Regions from separate parts of the Lactococcus allomyrinae genome, predicted to be linked through region 1. Evidence: predicted binding sites of a transcription regulator. Region 1 holds the regulator's gene; each other region holds the start of a gene.
What was found. Region 1 encodes Rex, which represses fermentation and respiration genes when NADH is low (regulators of the CRP and FNR family bind a similar motif). Its sites were predicted from a motif close to TTGTGAANTANTTCACAA; they were not measured.
Positions count from the first base shown of each region.

Region 2: trhO (oxygen-dependent tRNA uridine(34) hydroxylase TrhO) is a predicted target of Rex. The motif match lies at 2,283-2,300, and genes of this name have one in related genera.
Region 3: D7I46_RS05180 ((S)-acetoin forming diacetyl reductase) is a predicted target of Rex. The motif match lies at 4,819-4,836, and genes of this name have one in related genera.

Region 1 is NZ_CP032627.1:698,527-705,361, forward strand. It holds gene D7I46_RS03380 (pilin N-terminal domain-containing protein) at 1-182, shown strand, start outside; gene D7I46_RS03385 (sortase family protein) at 413-2,185, shown strand; gene D7I46_RS03390 (helix-turn-helix domain-containing protein) at 2,236-2,742, shown strand; gene D7I46_RS03400 (redox-sensing transcriptional repressor Rex) at 3,196-3,843, opposite strand; gene D7I46_RS03405 (DUF4097 family beta strand repeat-containing protein) at 4,083-4,976, opposite strand; gene D7I46_RS03410 (DUF1700 domain-containing protein) at 4,976-5,593, opposite strand; gene D7I46_RS03415 (PadR family transcriptional regulator) at 5,586-5,900, opposite strand; gene D7I46_RS03420 (Spx/MgsR family RNA polymerase-binding regulatory protein) at 6,073-6,465, shown strand; partial or broken gene D7I46_RS03425 (ABC-F family ATP-binding cassette domain-containing protein) at 6,822-6,835, shown strand, end outside.
Region 2 is NZ_CP032627.1:804,433-811,267, reverse strand. It holds gene alsS (acetolactate synthase AlsS) at 1-1,125, shown strand, start outside; gene trhO (oxygen-dependent tRNA uridine(34) hydroxylase TrhO) at 1,240-2,193, opposite strand; gene dprA (DNA-processing protein DprA) at 2,491-3,336, shown strand; gene topA (type I DNA topoisomerase) at 3,494-5,626, shown strand; gene trmFO (methylenetetrahydrofolate--tRNA-(uracil(54)-C(5))-methyltransferase (FADH(2)-oxidizing) TrmFO) at 5,719-6,835, shown strand, end outside.
Region 3 is NZ_CP032627.1:1,089,926-1,096,760, reverse strand. It holds gene D7I46_RS05210 (Cof-type HAD-IIB family hydrolase) at 63-869, shown strand; gene D7I46_RS05205 (peptidylprolyl isomerase) at 1,072-1,662, shown strand; gene D7I46_RS05200 (S1 RNA-binding domain-containing protein) at 1,664-2,104, shown strand; partial or broken gene D7I46_RS05195 (TVP38/TMEM64 family protein) at 2,124-2,728, shown strand; gene D7I46_RS05190 (FtsW/RodA/SpoVE family cell cycle protein) at 2,951-4,189, shown strand; gene D7I46_RS05185 (flavodoxin family protein) at 4,268-4,696, shown strand; gene D7I46_RS05180 ((S)-acetoin forming diacetyl reductase) at 4,945-5,706, shown strand; gene abc-f (ribosomal protection-like ABC-F family protein) at 6,028-6,835, shown strand, end outside.

The DNA of each region.
Region 1 (6,835 bases):
AATCTAGTGTCATATCTGCTCAAAAAGAAACAACACCTTTAAGAAATAAAGAGATAAGTAACATTCCGCAAACTTCTGGAAGTGAAAGTTCTTTATATCCTATTTATATTGCTTTAGTCATAGTGATTTGTGCAGGATTATATGGTGTATTTATAATCAAATCTGAACATTACACTAAATAATGATAAAAAGGAGGAAGAGTAGGACAAGTGTCATGATTAATTTTAAAAATTTGCGTGCTCTGATGATAATACTCTTACTATTTCTTTCTCCTTTTTATCTATCTTTTTTAACAAGTTTTTATTGTTGAATTCTATATTAACGGTTATCACAGGAAGAAATTCTTCTTGTGGTAATGAATGAGATAATATTTGTAATTATTTTATTCATTACCACAAGAAAGAGGGGAACGATGAGAAAGAAAAAAATTCCAGTATTGTTAATTGCCGCAATTGTCTTTATTTTTGTTGGTATTGGTGCATTAGTGTATCCTATTGTAGGAGATTATTTTGCGAATCAACAGCGTTCAACAGCTGTTGCTCATTATGATAATCGATTAGAAAAAATTTCTAAATCAGATATTGAACAGAAATTAAAGGATGCTCAAGAATATAATGATAATATTTTTGCTCAGCAGCAAGGTGAAATCGCACCTTATCCTAATATTAAGTATAAAAACACAATTAATCTTGATGGAGTTATGGCAACACTAGATATTCCAGCGATTGATATTAAAAATATGCCTGTTTTTCATGGTACGAATGAGTTGACTTTGAATGATGGATTGGGGCATTTTCAGCCTTCATCAGTTCCGATTGGAGGAAAGAATACCCGTGCTGTTATTGCAGGACACTCTGGGTTACAAAATCAGGTATTATTCACAAATGTACGAAATCTTCAGGTAGGAGATATTTTTTATATTAATGTTTTAAAGAAAAAATTGGCCTATCAGATTCAATCTATGGATGAAGTTCTCCCTTCTCAGGTAGATAAAGTCAAGATTATTCCTGGTAAAGATATGGTTACTTTGGTTACTTGTACTCCGCCAGGAATCAATACTTATCGTCTTTTGGTAAATGGAGTTCGTATCCCATATAGTAAAGCCCAAAAAGCAAAAGTAACTCATAGAGATTTGTTCAGCTATACTAAGGTGGTTATTGCTTCACTGAGTCTTTGTGCCCTTTTATTTATTGTTATTTTGATTTTATACCGTGTATTAAAAGGTCAATATAACCAAGCAGTTAAGATGATGAATCATGGGAATATAGAAACTTCAGAAAAAAGGTTGCGTAGATTATTTAAAGCAGTCAAAATCCTTTTTATCACGCTAATTATCGTGATGGTTGGAGTTTTGGGATTTGCCATTTATGGTTACACACAGATTCAACATCAGAGGCAGATGAATAGTATTGATGTAGGAAAAACAGAACAGCTCTCGAATTATAATTTGGATAAGATTAATCGTGCTAATTATACAGAGTCAGATGTCACATCTGTTGGGATCGGAAATTATGCTGAGGCTAAGATAAATTTTAATCAGACGGTCAATGATTGGGGTGTAGGGAAAATAGTGATTCCTAGTCAACAAATTAATCTTCCAATATTGGCTGGGATGAATAATGATAATTTATTAAATGGTGCAGCTACGTATAGTGTTCAGCAACAGTTGGGAAAGGGAAATTATGTTTTGCTTGCACATAATATTCCTAATAACAAGGGAGAGTCAAGTCCAGTTCTTTTGGGAAAAATCAATAAATTAAAAAAGGGAGATGTGATTTATGCCTCAGATTTCAAAAATGTTTATGTTTATAAAGTTACAACAAATCAGGTCGTTAAGGAGACAGAAACACAATATATTGAACAGCCACAAGATAGGGGAGGTGAGGCGGTGATTACTCTCATTCGTTGTGAAGGTGGAATGGGCACTCAATTTCGTCGTGTTGTTCAGGGAGATTTGGTGAAAAAAGAGTCAATAAGTCAACTAAATAATCAAGACTTAAAGGCTTTGGGTATGAGTAGGATGGCATCTAAGTTATCTAGTGAAATATATACTGGTCCTAGTTATTCGTCAATTACTGTTTTAGGGATGAAGATTGCAGCGGCTATTATTAATAATCCGATGCAAACTCTTATTCCTATTGTGTTACTTTTAATGGTTCCTATTCTTTTTTTAAATTTACTTTGAGTTTTGTGTTAGAAAAGAAGTGATAGGAGTGATAAAGGAGTCAGAGATTTATGGGCAATCTGGAAAAACAAAAAGAAATCAATGAACGAATAAAAGCGATTAAGAAAGTCATCCAGCGTTATAGAATTCCAATTTTAAAGCTTTCAGAAAAAATAGATTATCCAGGAACGATAGTGGCTGACGTTTTGTTTTTTAGAAAAAAAGCTGGGGATGATTTTTTGGAAAAAGTTGAAAAAGCATTGGAGGGGATTGTTAGAGAAAACAGAAGCTTGAATACGATGGCAAAGCAACATGATAGAGAAGAAAGAACTAAGAATTCATTTGAAGACTTAGGATTTTTAGACTCAAAAGTTCCAGTAAAGTTTGGCGTAAAAATAAGACGTATTCGCTATACTTTGAAATACTCAAAAGAAGAATTTGGTGAAAAACTTTCTCCAAGTCTATCAGTTTATACTATTGATGAAATGGAAAACAATCAATTTGTTCCATCACTAAGTTATCTTATCCAAATTGCAGATATGGGAAATGTGACATTAGACTGGCTCTTAAGGGATTAATAGGCTCTTGGTAGCTATTTGAGGAGTAGGAGAGAATGATTGATTTCTGTCAACAGTTTTAAGTTAAAAAACAGTTCAATAGAGCTGTTTTTTTATCATTTACGGAAATTATGGAACTTAGACATTTGTGTGATTTTTAGATAGAATGAGTGTGCGATGTAGATGCATACTCTAAAAGCAATCTAATTTATGCAAATGTATTCAAGATTGATTATATTTCGTTTCAAAATGGAGGAGTTGCAAATAGTACTAAAACTAAGATTAACGAGTTTAGGGCTAATCCTGATGGAAATATTGAAGGGATAAATAAGAATGATAACTCAAAAGTTGAATAGTTAATCAAGGTTCAAAGTTTAAAAATGGACATTTGTTAGCTTTATGTCTATATTTTTTAATTGGTTTAACAAAAAAGAATCACTCTATTGGTGATTCTTTTTTACAGTTTGTCTATTTTTATTTATTGTCATTCATGAAGAAAAGCAAAGTTTGAAGTTCTTTAGTGAGATCAATAGATTGAACGACAACATCTGATGGGACGCGAAGGCGAATAGGAGCGAAATTTAGGATTCCTTTGATACCAGCTTTAATCAAAATATCAACGACTTCCTGAGCGTCTTCTTTTCTAACAGAAAGAATGGCAGTTTTGATATCTGATTTTTTTACATTTCTCTCTAAATCGGAAATATTAAAGACTGGAATACCATCATCTGTCTGTGTACCCACTAATGGATTTCCAGAAATGTCATAGGCCTGAGTAATTCTCATTTTATTGCGTTCTTGGAAGTGGTAGTGGAGCAATGCTCGTCCGAGATTTCCCACTCCAATCAGTGCTAGATGTGTTTCTTGATCTTGCCCAAGTAATTCGCCGAAAAAGTCACGTAATACTTGTGTTTCATAGCCATAACCACGGCGCCCAAGTTCACCGAAAAGAGAGAAGTCTCGGCGAATTGTTGCAGCATCCACACCAATTTTTTCAGAAATCAACTGCGAATTAGTCCGTGTGATGTTTTCTTCAACCAAATTTTTAAATAAACGATAGTATTGAGGAAGACGTTTTGCGGTTGCTTTTGGCAAAGTTTTACTAAATTTAGTGTCAGTCATTTTTTTCTCCGTATAAAATGTGTATTTTGACACATTTCATCTTAAATTTTTGTTTCAAAAGTTAAATCTGTTTCTTTTGTGATAATTTTACCAAAAGTTTGTGAAATTATCAACCAAAAATAACAGAAGTGAATTATGACCGATATTGTCAGCGCTGACAATGTGTTGTCAGAAGAATAAATAATATAAATGAAGTATAAAAAAGCTGTCAGCATACTGACAACTTTTTCTGTAATTAATTAGTGATTCAAATTAATCTGACTATCACTGACAGAAATTTTAAGGGACTGATTCAAATTACCATCAGTAAAGGGAAAACTTTGGCGCTGATGATTCACATGGAGACTGCTATCTTGTCCGTCAATCATCAGACCAGCTACTTTAGGATAATTTAATGTGAGCCTGCTGTCATTAAGTGTCCATGTGCCAGCTCTTTTGACAGTAAGTGCACTTGTATCAAAAGCAGAATCATTGGCACTGACATTAAAGATGTCAGTCTGTAAGTCGGTCAGTACGAGCTGAGAGTCTCTCCCTTTGGAAGTAAGGGTTGAAAATTGACTGTCTGAAATCTCAAGATGACTATCTGAGAAGTTAAGTGCTGCAGGAGAAGCTACTGACAAATGACGAGCAGTCAGCTTAGTATCACGAAACTGACCTGAAAAATTTTTCAAAGAAAAATGTTCTAGTGTTATTGTTGTATCAGAAAGTTGTAATTGTAAAGATTTAATCTGATTTTTGTCGGGAAGTGTGATGATTAACGTTTCTTTCTGAGCAGAACCAAAAGACAAAGTTGGAGCCCTAAATAAAGTTGAACCTTCAGAGCTAGTTGATTTTGTCTGAATGACCGCACTTTTTCCTTGAGAAGTAATCACTGTATTACGTTCAAGAAGGTGTGACTCAACTTTAAATTCAGAACCTTCTCTAAATGACACATTGACATCTGATGCATTAATTTTAAGATTTTCTACAGAAGAATTGAGAGCTTGATGAGTGACTACCATCTTACTAAGTTGTGGATGACCATTTTTCCAGACAATACTTCTAGACGCTCCCATCCCGAATCCGATAAGTCCGAGTGCACAACCTAAAACCAAAAGTACAGCACCAGCTATCATAAGATTTTTAAATTTCATCAAATTGCTCCCCTCATCTTAATATTCGATTTTCTTGTTAATTTGTACCCAATCCATTTGATAAGTTTCATGAATAAATTAAACAAAACATGGGTAAGTTTGAGTGTCAATGGAGCAAAAATAAATCCAAGACCGATAGCAACAAAAGCAATCCCTGTGAAGAAGATGAAAGTTACCAAACTTTGTGCGAGAATTCCAAAGGCAGAAATCAGAGTAAAAAATCCACTTAAAATCAGGGCAATTACTGCAATATAGTAAGAGAATAATAAGGCGATAAGCACAATGCAGCAAGCGAATAAAACAAGAAAAAGACTTAAAGCGACAGGAAGCAACAGCGGTGAAGCGAAGAGTCCGAGAACAATCAACCAAACCAATTGCAATCTATGTTTGGTGTTTTGAGGCTGAACAGATGTACTATTTTCAGCATCCTGTTCTAGGAAATAGGTCATTTTAAGTGCTTGAGCGAATTTCTTTGGTGTTCCATATTTTGCTGAGACTTGTTCTAAAGTGAGGTTTGCATCAAGAAAATATTCTTCATAGTACTCCAAAAGTTCAATAGATTCTTTTTGAGGAATACCCGTAAGGTGCTTTTGAACCTCATTAAGATAGTTATTCATCTTTTTCTCCTAACATTTCATCAATAATTTGTCGAAAGTTCTTCCAATCTTCTGTAATTTTTTTGAGTTCATCTTTTCCATCGGAAGTGATTCTGTAATAACGTCTCATTCTTCCTTCAAAAGGGATATCATAGGTTTCAAGTAATTCATTTTTCCTGAGACGGCGGAGTACAGGATACATTGTTGATTCGCTTATAGGAAGCCGTTCTTGGACATTTTTAGTGATAATGTAACCATAAAGGTCTTCTTGATTAAGTAAGGCTAAAACGGTGCCGTCAAGTAAAAGACTTGGGATTTGAATTTCCATAGATTTCCTTTCTATATCGTTTATAATACTATATTATATGAAATATAGTATAAAGTCAAATCATCCTGTGATATTTAAAACGTTTTCAAATGTATTCTTTTAATGATAAAATGGAATTATGATAGAAACAAAGGCTTTCAGGGCTTGGCGAGTATTTAGTTAAGGAGAAAATATGATTAAACTTTATCTCAGTAATTCTTGCACATCGTGTAGAAAAGCAAGAAAATGGTTACAAAGTCATGGTATCAAGTTTAGAGAAATTAAATTATCACCAAATTTGCTGAGTAAGGAGGATTTAATCAAGATGTTATCCTTATCAGAAAATGGTTTTGAAGATATTATTTCTAGTCGAAGCAAGAAATACTTGGAAGTTGTTTATGATTTTGGAAATTTGCACTTAGATGAAGCTATCGCTTTAATCCAAAGAGAGCCAAGATTTTTGAGAAGACCACTCATTTTGGATGAAAGACGATTGCTGATAGGCTATAATAAAGAAAAAATTCGTAGCTTTATTCCTACGGAAGTACGTAGAGTTGCCTTGAAATCAAGAATGGTTCTAGCCTGAGCATGAGGAAATGAGTAAAGTAGACTTACCAATACGAGTAAGTCTATTTCAATTTTGCAAAAGTCTAGCTTTGCCTTTGTTCATATCTCAATATTGAAAAGAAGGAGAATTGTAATTATTGATGAAGTAATCGCTTCTTCAATGATGAGTTAGAAAAAGAGTACCAAAAGCCGATTTGAAATGATATAATAAACATGAATGCCTAACAGCTAAAAATAGAAGTAGAGCTAATCCGTCGTGAATAAACGACAATAAATGAACAATGGTGATATAAAATCCTACTGGATTTTAAAATGAAATTCGCATACTTCAAAAAGTTAAAGGACATCGTTTTATGAAGAGGTTTAAATAGAATTATGATTTTACTACA
Region 2 (6,835 bases), 110 kb from region 1:
GACCCTAAAATGGGGAATGCTTCGATTGATGATATTAATTATCTTGCACAAGCAATTAAAAATGCTGTTTTACCTGTTATTCTCGTTGGTGCGGGTGCCTCAGATGCAAAAGTAGCTTCATCATTACGTAACTTACTTACTCATGTAAATATTCCTGTTGTCGAAACTTTCCAAGGTGCAGGTGTCATTTCGCGTGACTTAGAACATACATTTTATGGTCGGATTGGACTTTTCCGCAATCAACCTGGGGATATGCTTTTGAAACGCTCAGATTTAGTTATTGCAGTAGGTTACGACCCAATTGAGTATGAGGCTCGTAACTGGAACGCCGAAATTGATAGCCGTATCATTGTTATTGACAATGCCATTGCTGAGATTGATACTTATTACCAACCAGAGCGTGAGCTCATTGGCGATATCGCAGCAACACTTGACAATCTTTTGCCAGCTGTACGTGGCTATCAAATTCCTGAAGGAACTAAAGAATACCTTGATGGTTTGCACGAAGTGGCAGAACAACACGAGTTTGACACTGAAAATACAGTTGAAGGTCGGATGCATCCACTTGACCTCGTAACAACATTTCAAGAGATTGTAAAAGATGATGAAACCGTCACTGTTGACGTAGGTTCTCTCTATATCTGGATGGCGCGTCATTTCAAATCTTATGAACCACGTCATTTACTCTTCTCAAATGGAATGCAGACTCTTGGAGTAGCACTTCCTTGGGCAATCACTGCAGCTCTTCTGCGTCCTGGGAAAAAAGTTTACTCACATTCGGGTGATGGTGGGTTCCTTTTCACAGGGCAAGAACTTGAAACAGCAGTTCGTTTAAATCTTCCAATCATTCAAATTATTTGGAATGATGGCCATTACGACATGGTTAAATTCCAAGAGGAAATGAAATATGGGCGTTCAGCCGCAGTTGATTTTGGTTTCGTTGACTATGTAAAATATGCAGAATCTATGGGAGCCAAAGGATATCGTGCGCATACAAAAGAAGAACTAACTGAAATCCTTAAATCAATCCCTGATACAACTGGACCTGTTGTAATTGATGTTCCACTTGACTATTCAGATAACAGCAAATTAGCTGAAAAATTGCTACCTGAAGAATTCTATTGATTCATCCAAAAATAATAGAAAAATGTCAAACTACTAAATCAAAAGTTCTGTTCATTCAGGACTTTTTTATATTAAACTAAACCCCTCTTGAATATTCAAGAGGGGTTTAGTTAATCAAGAAACTTTTTCAATTAACGCAAGTGCAGCATTTACCTCATCTTCTGACAAATGGTGAGAAGCGATGTAACGGTTATTAGGATGAATACGACACTCCTGAGAGCAACTTCCTAAGTATTTTATTTCGTTTTCCTCAGATGATAGAATACGGCGATTACATTCTGGATTGGCACAGTTGATATAACGCTCACAAGGGCTACCATCAAACCAGTCACGTCCAACGATAATATGTTCTTTTTGATTGATAGATACAGCGATACGACTGTCAAATACATACATCTGACCATCCCACAAGTCTCCTTGAACTTCAGGGTCTTTACCATAAGTAGCAATTCCACCATGAAGTTGTCCTACATCCTTAAATCCCTCTCTAACGAGCCATCCAGAAAACTTTTCACATCGAATTCCACCTGTGCAATAAGTTAAAACACGTTTTTCCATAAATTGTTCTTTATTATCACGAATCCATTGAGGAAGTTCACGGAAATTACGAATTTCAGGACGAATAGCCCCTCGAAAATGTCCGAGGTCAAATTCATAATCATTTCTGGCATCAATAACTACTGTATCTTCAGCTAACATCGCTTCATGAAACTCTTTTGGAGTAAGATAGTCACCAGTCAAATCTAGAGGATTGATATCATCCTCAAGGCTTAAATTCACAAGTTCTGGCCTATAACGGACGTGCATCTTCTTAAAAGCATGTTCTTCAGCTTCGTCAATTTTAAATACCATTTTAGAAAAACGAGAGTCAGCGTTCATAAGCTCCATATAAGCATCAGTTTGTTCAACTGTTCCTGAAACCGTTCCATTGATTCCTTCATCAGCAACAAGAATCCTTCCTTTGAGACCAATTTTTTTACATTCTAATAAGTGTTGTTCAGCAAAAACTGTGCCATCTTCAATTGGAACGTATTTATAATATAGTAGTACTCGATAATCTTGAGTCATTATTATTATTCTCCTTAGGGGTTTATTGATTACAATATAATCCAAATACAATTTAACCATTTTTCTTCAATCTAAAGCAAAGAAAATGCTTGTGCCTTTGCTAACAAAGTTTTTGATGTAGTATTATCCTCTCATTCTCAGGTAATATTCTCATATTATTAATTTTTATTGTGACAATATCAGTATTTTTTCGTAAATAACAATATACGAGTCTCGCTTCACAATTCGTGAGGGGTTTATATCAACCAATAGGATTGATATTGACCATAATTAGTTAATAAAAAATTTGGAGGAACTATGATAACAAATTTCGATTTATTTCGATGGAAAAATGCTGGAATGACCAATTTAGGAGTGAATAAGCTACTAAAATTTTATAGAAGATATGAAAAGAAGATAAGTTTACGTCAAATGGGACAAGTTGCACAAATCAAATCTATCCCAAATTTCATTGAATCTTATAAAAATCAGAATGTTAAAGAACTAAGAGAGAGGTACAAGCAATTTTCATCTTTTTCTATTCTTGATGAAAATTACCCAGAAAGACTAAAAGAAATCTATAATCCTCCTGTTTTAATTTTTTATCAAGGAAATATAGAATTGCTTAAAACACCTAAACTTGCATTTGTCGGAAGCCGCGAATCAACACCAAACGGTGTTAAAGCTGTTCAAAAATTAATCAAGGAACTCAATCAAAGTTTCACGATTGTCAGTGGGTTAGCGAGAGGAATTGATGCTGCAAGTCATATTTCTGCTATTAAAAATCAAACATCAACTATTGCCGTCATAGGAACAGGATTGGATATTTTTTACCCTACCGAGAATCGAAAAATACAAGAATATCTCTCAAAAAAACAACTCATCCTTTCTGAGTATGCACCTGGAGAAAAACCTCTCAAATATCATTTTCCCGAACGTAATCGTATTATTGCAGGTCTATCAAGAGGTGTAGTAGTTGTCGAAGCAAAATTAAGAAGTGGTAGTTTAATTACGTGTGAACGAGCTTTGGAAGAGGGAAGAGATGTCTTTGCTGTACCTGGAAATATCTCTGATGGTTTTTCTGACGGCTGTAATTATCTTATTCAACAGGGAGCTAAATTAGTCTTTAAAGGACAAGATATTTTAGGAGAATATATGTATTAATAAAAAAACGTTAAGACATCTATATATCAGAAGATTATGCCCTTTTTTAAAATAAAATATATAATGAGTTTTCCTATAAGAAAATGAAATAACTTGACATATTGAAAAAAACACTTTATTATGGTGGAAGTATCAAATTTTCATTAGGAATAAATATATGCCAACAGCAATTAAAAATAAAACAAAAACTACATCTAAGAAAAAGGTAACTAGAAAAAAAGTTACCCCAGGGAAAAATCTCGTTATTGTAGAGTCCCCTGCCAAAGCTAAAACAATTGAAAAATATCTTGGTCGCAATTATAAAGTTGTAGCCAGTGTGGGACATATTCGTGACCTCAAAAAGTCTTCAATGTCTGTTGATATTGAACATGACTATGAGCCACAATATATCAATATCAGAGGGAAAGCCCCTCTAATAAATTCACTCAAAAAAGAAGCTAAAGCGGCTAAAGCTGTTTATCTCGCGAGTGACCCAGACCGTGAAGGTGAGGCAATTTCATGGCATTTAGCACATATTCTTGACTTACCACTTGAAGAAAAAAATCGTGTCGTCTTTAATGAAATTACAAAAGATGCCGTGAAAAATGCTTTTAAAGAACCACGTCAAATTGACGTAGATCTTGTTGATGCCCAGCAAGCACGCCGTGTACTTGACCGTCTGGTTGGTTATTCAATTAGTCCAATCCTATGGAAGAAAGTTAAAAAAGGGTTGTCCGCAGGACGTGTCCAATCCATTGCACTAAAACTTATTGTAGACCGAGAGAATGAAATCAATGCTTTTATTCCTCAAGAATACTGGACAATTGATGGTGAGTTTAAAAAAGGAACTAAAAAATTTAAAGCATCATTTTGGGGAATTGATGGCAAGAAACGTGCGCTTGATAACAATGAAGATGTTATAGAAGTGATGCAACGTTTGGATGGTCCAGACTTTAATGTTGACAAAGTAGAGAGAAAAGAACGTAGAAGAAATGCACCTCTTCCTTATACAACTTCGTCTATGCAACAAGATGCAGCAAATAAAATTAATTTTCGAACACGAAAAACAATGATGGTCGCTCAACAGCTCTATGAAGGTCTCACACTAGGAAGTCAAGGACATCAAGGACTGATTACCTATATGCGTACGGATTCTACTCGAATTTCTCCTGTGGCTCAGAATGCTGCTCATAATTATATTGCTGACAAATTCGGTGAAAAATATAGTAAGCATGGTTCAAAAGTTAAAAATGCTGCAGGTGCACAAGATGCTCATGAGGCAATTCGGCCATCAAATGTTTTTAATACACCGGAACTCATTGCTAAATATTTAGATAAAGATCAGCTCAAACTTTATACACTTATTTGGAATCGTTTTGTTGCTAGTCAAATGACAGCCGCTGTTTTTGACACTATGAAAGTGAACTTATCACAAAACGGGGTCACTTTTGTAGCTAATGGTTCACAAGTAAAATTTGATGGTTATCTCACTATTTATAATGACTCTGATAAGTCAAATATGCTCCCTGAAATGGAAGAAAATGAAACCGTTAAGAAAGTTTCTACAAAACCTGAACAACATTTTACGCAACCCCCTGCACGATACTCTGAAGCTACTTTAATTAAGACATTAGAAGAAAATGGTGTCGGGCGTCCATCGACGTATGCTCCAACATTAGAAACAATACAGAAGCGATATTACGTAAGGTTAGTTACAAAACGTTTTGAACCTACCGAATTAGGAGAAATTGTAAATAAACTTATTGTTGAATTTTTCCCTAATATTGTAAATACTGAGTTTACTGCTGAAATGGAAAAAGACCTTGATGAAGTTGAGGAAGGCAAACGTAAATGGGTTGAAGTTGTTGATCAGTTTTATAAACCATTTGCTAAAGAACTTAACAATGCAGAACAGGGCATGGAAAAAATTCAAATCAAAGATGAACCTGCTGGTTTCAACTGTGATGTTTGTGGCAGCCCAATGGTCATCAAACTCGGTCGTTTTGGTAAGTTCTATGCTTGTAGCAACTTCCCAGATTGTCGTAACACGAAAGCAATTGTCAAAGATATTGGTGTGAAATGCCCTATATGTCATGAGGGAAATATCATTGAGCGTAAAACTAAGAAAAATCGTCTTTTCTATGGTTGTGACCGGTATCCAGATTGTGATTTTACAAGTTGGGATAAGCCTATTGGTCGGGATTGCCCTAAATCTGGTGATTTTCTTGTTGAGAAAAAAGTACGCGGTGGCGGTAAACAAGTTGTATGTTCTAATGCTGAGTGTGATTATCAAGAAGAAAAACAAAAATAAAAAAGCTGAGTTTTTACAACTTGGCTTTTAGTGAGAACTCTTAGAAGGTTGAAAAAGCTGAAAATCTTAGCTTTTTTTGCTACAATAAAGAAATGAAAAAAACACATATCAATGTTATTGGAGCGGGTCTCGCAGGCTCTGAGGCGGCTTACCAAATTGCTAAACGTGGTATCCCAGTTAAACTTTATGAAATGCGTGGAGTGAAGCCTACTCCTCAGCATAAAACTGATAAATTTGCAGAACTCGTCTGTTCTAATTCTTTCCGTGGTGCAGCACTCACCAATGCGGTAGGATTATTAAAAGAAGAGATGAGAAGACTTGATTCAGTAATCATGCAAGGTGCTCAAGCGACACAAGTCCCTGCAGGTGGTGCATTAGCTGTAGACCGTGAAGCTTTTTCTAACTTTGTTACCTCTCATGTTTCTGAGCATCCTTTAATTGAGGTATTCCGTGAAGAAATTACTGAGTTTCCAGAAGATGAGATAACAATTATTGCAACAGGACCCCTGACTTCGGATCGTTTAGCCGCAAAAATCCATGAACTTAATGGTGGCGATGGTTTTTATTTTTACGATGCTGCTGCTCCGATTATTGATGCAAATTCGATTGATTTTAACAAAGTCTATAAAAAATCTCGTTACGATAAGGGAGAAGCCGATTATATCAACTGTCCTATGACCAAAGAAGAATTTCAAACTTTTCAAGAAGCATTGATTACCGCAGAAGAAGCACCATTAAATTCTTTTGAAGATATGAAAGTTTTTGAAGGATGTATGCCTATCGAAGAAATGGCTAAACGTGGGTATAAAACCATGCTTTTTGGTCCTATGAAACCGGTTGGTCTGGAGTATCCAGAGGATTATACGGGGCCTCGTGATGGAGAATTTAAGACACCTTATGCAGTAGTACAACTTCGTCAAGATAATGCCAGTGCTTCACTTTATAATATCGTTGGTTTTCAAACTCATCTTAAATGGGGTGAACAAAAACGTGTTTTTCGTATGATTCCAGGTCTTGAAAATGCTGAATTTGTACGTTTTGGTGTAATGCATAGAAACTCGTATATGGATTCACCTCATTTACTTGAGCAAACTTTTCAATCACGTAAACAAGAAAATCTTTTTTTCGCTGGTCAAATGACAGGTGTTGAGGGTTATGTTGAGTCTGCAGCTTCTGGTTTGATAGCTGGAATAAATGCCACTCGTTTAT
Region 3 (6,835 bases), 390 kb from region 1:
GAAAAGATTGAATTTGTGCTATAATCTATGAAGAACAAAATAATTATTAGAATGAAAAATTGATGGAAGATTTATTAAAAAAAGCTAAAGAAATTAAGATTATTTTCTTTGATATTGATGATACTTTACGTGTCAAAGACTCAGCTTTCATGCCAGAGTCAGTTAACGAAGTTTTTGAAAAACTGCGAGCAAAAGGTATCATGACAGGAATTGCGACAGGACGTAATCTTTTAGGGGTGGTGCCAGAGGTACGTGCGTTGCAACCCGATTTTTATGTCGCAATTAATGGTGCTTATGTTGAAAATGCTCAGACGCAAGAGGTAATTTACAAAAATGTATTTCCAACGATATTAGTTGAAGAAATCATCTCTTGGCTTAGAGCTGAAAAGAGTGAATACTCATTTGTTGCGAGTGACAGTTTGCGCGTTTCAAAATGGGACGATATTGCCAGAAATGCAATTGGGCCAGTCTATGCGGATCTTGAAGAAAACGCAAATTATTATAAAACAAATGATATCTATCAGATGTTGACGATTTCTGATCATGATGACCAATTGATTTTACCAGAAACGCTTGCCGATAAAATTCGTATGGTGCGGTGGCATCCAAATAGTTCAGATATTGTACCAATGAAAGGTTCTAAAGCTATTGGCTGTCAGAAAGTTCTTGAATTACTTAATCTTGCGCCAGAAAACATGATGAATTTTGGTGATGAACTTAATGACCGCGAGCTTTTTGATTTTGCTGGTTTATCAGTAGCAATGAAAGTTTCTCATCCAGAAATACTTGAGAAAGCAGATTTTATTACTGATTCTGTCGAAAATGATGGAATTTTAAAAGCGTTGAAAACACTGAATATTATTGATTGATGATTTTATCAGTGACGTCAAAACTTGACTGAAACGAATAAAATTTCGGTCAGCTCATGTGATTAATGGGAGCATTGGATCGATAAATGAGGGGCTAATTAGTTCCACTAATTACTCTGTCAGCATACTGACAGCTTACAAAAATGTAAGAATTGATTACTTGCTTTGTGATAAAATAATAGAAATAAAAGGTAAAAATAAAATGGCATATCCACAACTTGAACTCGAAAAATACGCAGGAACAACTGCAATTATCAAAACGAATCACGGAAAAATGACTGTGAAGTTATTTGACGAATTGGCACCAAAGACGGTAAAAAACTTTGTTGAATTAAGCAAACAAGGCTATTATGACGGTGTTATTTTCCATCGTATCATCAAAGATTTTATGATTCAAGGGGGCGACCCGACTGGAACGGGAATGGGTGGTAGCTCTATTTACGGAGATAAGTTTGAAGATGAATTCTCAATGGACGCTTTCAATGTACGTGGTGCTTTGTCGATGGCAAATGCAGGTCCAAATACGAATGGTAGTCAATTTTTTATCGTACAAAATAAAAATTTGCCTTATCCAAAGGAAGCGTTGGTTGAAGGCGGTTGGCCAGAAGAAGTTGCGGAGCTTTATACCAAAGGAGGAACGCCACATCTTGACGGACGTCACACTGTCTTTGGGCAACTTTTAACAGAAGAAAGCTTTGAAGTGTTAGATGCGATTTCAGCAGTTCCTACAGGTGTACAAGATAAACCAGTAGACGATGTTGTTATCGAAACGATCGAGATTATTGAGCGATAATATGACAGTTACACATCCTAAAATAGGAGATATTGTTGAAGTTGAAGTAGTAGGCATGCAAGATTATGGTGCTTTTGTAAAATTTTTTACTGACAGAAATTCTGTCAGTGCTGACAGCGCCTCTAGCACTTCTGTCAGTGAGAAAATAGAACAAAAAGGGCTGATTCACATCTCCGAAATTCAATCAGGCTATGTTAAGACAATTCATGACATTGTTAAGATTGGTCAAAAGTTAAAAGCACAAATTATAGATATTGATGAATTTAATGGAAAAATTAGCCTGTCAATTCGCAGTCTAGAAAAGAGTCCACAGATTCACCATTTCTATAGAAAAAAACATTTTACTGACCCGAGAGATAAAATCGGCTTCAAATCACTAGAAAAAGAACTTCCCAAGTGGGTTGAAGAAAACGAGGCCTATCTAAAAGAACATAAAAATTAGCCAAAAGTGAGGATTTTCTTTGAATGATAATGTATTAAAATATACTAAACGAGTTTTTAATGCAATTACCATACTCGGCTTTGTTGCAACCATTGTTGGGGGATTTATCTCTGGCGATTGGGTGCTTTTCAAAATCAGGCAATTTTACAACAACTTATCATTGCGCACCGCTATTTAGGACCTATCATTTTCCTATGTATGCAAGTTATCCAAGTGATTGTTCCTATCATTCCTGGAGGAATTACAATGGCTGCTGGAGTGATGATATTTGGGCCGGTATGGGGCTTTGTTTATAACTATGTAGGTATTGTGGCAGGTTCCTTTCTTTTATTCTATTTTGGACGAAAATATGGAGCTTCCCTTGTAAAAACTTTTGTCAAAGAGAAGACTTATGACAGGTATATGGCTTGGCTCAATAAAGGTCAAAAACAGTTTAATATCATTTTTGCATTGCTGATTTTATCACCAATTGCTCCAGACGATGCGCTCGTTTTGATTGCAAGCCAAACAAAAATGTCTTGGAGATTTTTGATTTGGACGATGATTCTCTGTAAACCTCTTCCAATCTTGCTCTATTCATATCTTCTCATCTTTGGTGGTGGATTCTTAGAGCACTTCTTATAAAATGCTGAAACCACTTTCAGTATTTTTTTATGAAAAATTTTCAAAGAAACCCAAATTTATTCAAAAAATTGTATAATAGAGTGGATTTGTATAACCTACTAAATTATATGCTAAAAATGAAATGACGATAGATACTGTGAGAGATTAGAACTTCACTCAACTTCTCATAATAGATAATTCATCATAAAAATAACAATATTATAAAACTGACTGGAGCTAGATTTGAAAAAAAAGAAAACAAATAAATTTTCATTTGATTCAAGGATTGATTATGGATTAATCCTACCTGCTTTTATGCTAATATTGATTGGGCTCTATGCGTTATATGTTGCAGTGACTCACGATCATCCGAGTACTGCAACTCAAATGGTTGTTCAACAAGGAACGTGGATTGTTGTCGGGATATTTGTTGCAGTAATTGTAATGCATATGGATTCTCGATTTCTTTGGAATTTGACCCCGTTTTTTTATATTTTGGGTCTTGTTCTTATGGTTTTACCAATTTTTCTTTACAATGAGGCGACATTTATCAATACGGGTGCTAAAAACTGGCTGGCTATTGGAGGAAGAAATCTCTTTCAGCCATCAGAATTTATGAAACTTTCGTATATCTTGTTTTTGGCACGCATTGTGGTAAATTTTCAGAACAAACTAAAGGTAAGAGTTTTAAAAGATGATTTTCGTTTGATTGGTCGATTGCTTCTCGCTACACTTCCAGTTGCGGTTTTATCTGTTTTTCAACATGACTTTGGAACTTTCCTTGTATTTGTCATGATTTTTGCTGGTGTTGTTTTAGTAGCAGGTGTATCATGGAAAATTATTGTTCCAGCTTTTCTATTTGTAGCAGCAGTAGCGGGTGGTATAGTAGCACTTGTTGCATTGCCAGAAGGGCAAAAATTCTTGGAGAAAACAAGCTTTGCTGAGTATCAGGTCAATCGTTTCATCGCGTGGCTTCATCCCTTCGAATATGCTCAAACTTTTAGCTTGCAGCAAGCACGATCGCTAATTTCTGTAGGTAGTGGTGGACTTTGGGGAAAAGGGATTGGTGTGGCAAATGTCAATGTTCCTGTTCGCGAATCAGATATGATTTTCACTGTTATTGCTGAAGACTTTGGATTTATTGGTGCGACTTTTGTTATTTTGCTCTATTTCATTTTGATTTATCGCATGATTCAGGTTACATTTAAGTCAAATAACCAGTTTTATACCTATATTTCAACAGGGATTATCATGATGATTTTGTTTCATGTTTTTGAAAATATTGGTGCAGCCATTGGTGTAGTTCCGTTGACAGGGATTCCTTTGCCATTTATTTCTCAAGGAGGTTCAGCTTTGATGTCTAATATCATTGGTTTAGGTCTTGTGTTGTCAATGAAGTATAATCAACTTCCTGATTTTGCAGATATTAGAAAGCAAGGTCGTGAAAGTTTGCAAAGTAGAAAACAACGGCGCCAAAAGTGAGGCTGAAATATTGCACAATTTTGCAATATTATGCTAAAATTAAGCTGTAAAATATCAGGAATGGAGTGGTTTAATTTTATGAAATATGCAGTAAGATATGCATCACGTGGTGGGAATACAAAAGCTGTAGCAGAGGTTATCGCTGATAAAGTTGGGGTGAAAGCGCTTCATGCGTATGAACCTATTACCGAAGAAGTAGATGTTCTCTTTGTGGGCGGTGGTGTGTTGTTTAATTCACCTACAAAAGAATTAAAAGAATTTTTGGCAAGTTTAGACGGGACGAAAGTAAAAGAGATTGTTGCTTTTAGTACTGCGGAATTCTCAGGGGCTACGATAAAAAAAATAGAGGCAGCTGCAAAGGAAAAGGGGATTAAGGTTAATAGTGAATCTTTACTTTTGAAACTATCCTATCAAGGTTTCTCACTTTTTGCTCCTGCTGGAGGTGATTTGAAAGAAAATCAAGTCAAAGAAGTGAAAAGTTTTGTTGATAAAATTGTTGGAGAATAATTTTGAAACAGAAAAAACTCTCTTTTTATAGAGAGTTTTTTCTCTGTTTTTATAGGAAGTATAAAATATGGTTTTAACGTAATTAATTCTTGAATTTTATGTACCAAAGTGCTAAATTATAGTTGTGATAATATTCACGGATAAAGTTTGATTGCCAAAATGACAACCATTCACATGAAAGTTTCTATATCAAGAATTGTTTAATCACTTTTGATTGATGAGAAATGACAACGGAGAAGGAGACAAATATGTCTAAAGTTGCAGTAGTTACTGGTGCAGGTCAAGGAATTGGCTTTGCTATCGCAAAACGTTTGTATGCTGATGGATTCAAAGTTGCTGTTGTTGATTACAACGAAGAAACAGCACAAAAAGCAGCGGCAGAGCTTGGCGAAAATGCTTTTGCAGTGAAAGCGGATGTTTCAGATCGTGAACAAGTGGTTGCAGCATTTGATGCTGTGGTCGAAAAATTTGGTGATTTGAATGTTGTGGTTAATAACGCTGGGATTGCACCAACAACACCTATCGAAACGATTACACCAGAACTTTTCCATAAAGTTTATGATATCAATGTGGGTGGTGTTCTTTGGGGCACTCAAACAGCCACTGCTATTTTCCGCAAACTTGATCATGGTGGTAAAATTATCAATGCGACTTCGCAAGCTGGCGTTGTCGGCAATCCAAACCTCATGCTTTACAGTTCATCTAAATTTGCTGTTCGTGGAATGACGCAAATCGCAGCGCGTGATTTGGCTGAGGAAGGTATCACGGTCAATGCTTATGCACCTGGTATCGTTAAGACACCAATGATGTTTGACATTGCGCACCAAGTTGGTAAAAACGCTGGTAAAGATGACGAATGGGGCATGCAAACTTTTGCAAAAGATATTGCAATGAAACGTTTGTCAGAGCCTGAAGACGTGGCTAATGTGGTAGGTTTCCTTGCTGGAGAAGACTCAAATTATATCACGGGTCAAACGATTATTGTTGATGGTGGAATGCAATTCCATTAAGATGATGTTAAGAACTGCATTGATTTTAGTGTTTTAAGCAAATAATAAGACTGTCAAGTTTTTATCTTGACAGTCTTGTTTTGTTTGTGCTATACTAATTTTATAAAAATATCGGAGGACGGTCTATTGAAAATCTAAGTCATGAAAAGTAGAAAATGGGTACTGACAGAAATTTGTCAGCGATTTTTTGCATTCATGATTTGGAAAAGACTGTTCAATCAAGAGCGCTGTAGCGCCATTTTTGAGCTTTTTTTCTCGTCGTGAATGCTTGACAGGGAAAGGGAGCTTTTTGTTTTCCTTTCACAGATATAAGGAGGCAAAATGTCGAATATTGAATTAAGAAACTTAACATTCGGATACGGTGCAGAGTTAATCTTTGACCATGCACAAATTAATATAGATGATAAGTGGCAATTGGGGTTGGTCGGAAGAAATGGACGAGGTAAGTCAACACTTTTGAAACTTTTACAAGGTGAAATCAAATCTGACAGTCCTGTCAGCACTGACAAAACATTTGTTTATTTTCCGCAGGAACTGACAGATAGGGATGAACTCACATTTTATGCTTTGTCAGCACTGACAGAGTTTGAACAGTGGGAATTGGAACGGGAATTGACGCTTTTGAAAGTCGATTTGGATGCTTTATGGCGACCATTTAGTTCTCTATCTGGTGGAGAGCAGACCAAGTGTTTGTTGGCATTGCTGTTTTTGGAACAACAAAATTTTCCTTTGATTGATGAGCCAACGAATCATCTGGATATAGAAAGTCGAGAAACAGTTGCAAATTATCTGAAGAAGAAGTCGGGGTTCATTGTTGTTTCGCACGACCGTGATTTTTTGAATCAAGTTTGTGACCATATTTTAGCGATTGAGCGGCAACAAATTAGTCTTTACCAAGGCACATTTTCAACCTATGAAGCTGAGAAAAAACTTCGCGATGAGTTTGAGTTAGCAGAAGATGTCAAATTACGTAGAGATATTTCACGTTTAAAGCAAACAGCACGTGAGAAAGAGACCTGGTCAAGAAATCTTGAAGCAACAAAATCTCGAAAAAATAGAGGTTTTGATAGTGAGACAAAGAGAGTAGATAAAGGATTTATTGGTCGAAAAGCAGCAAATATGATGCAAA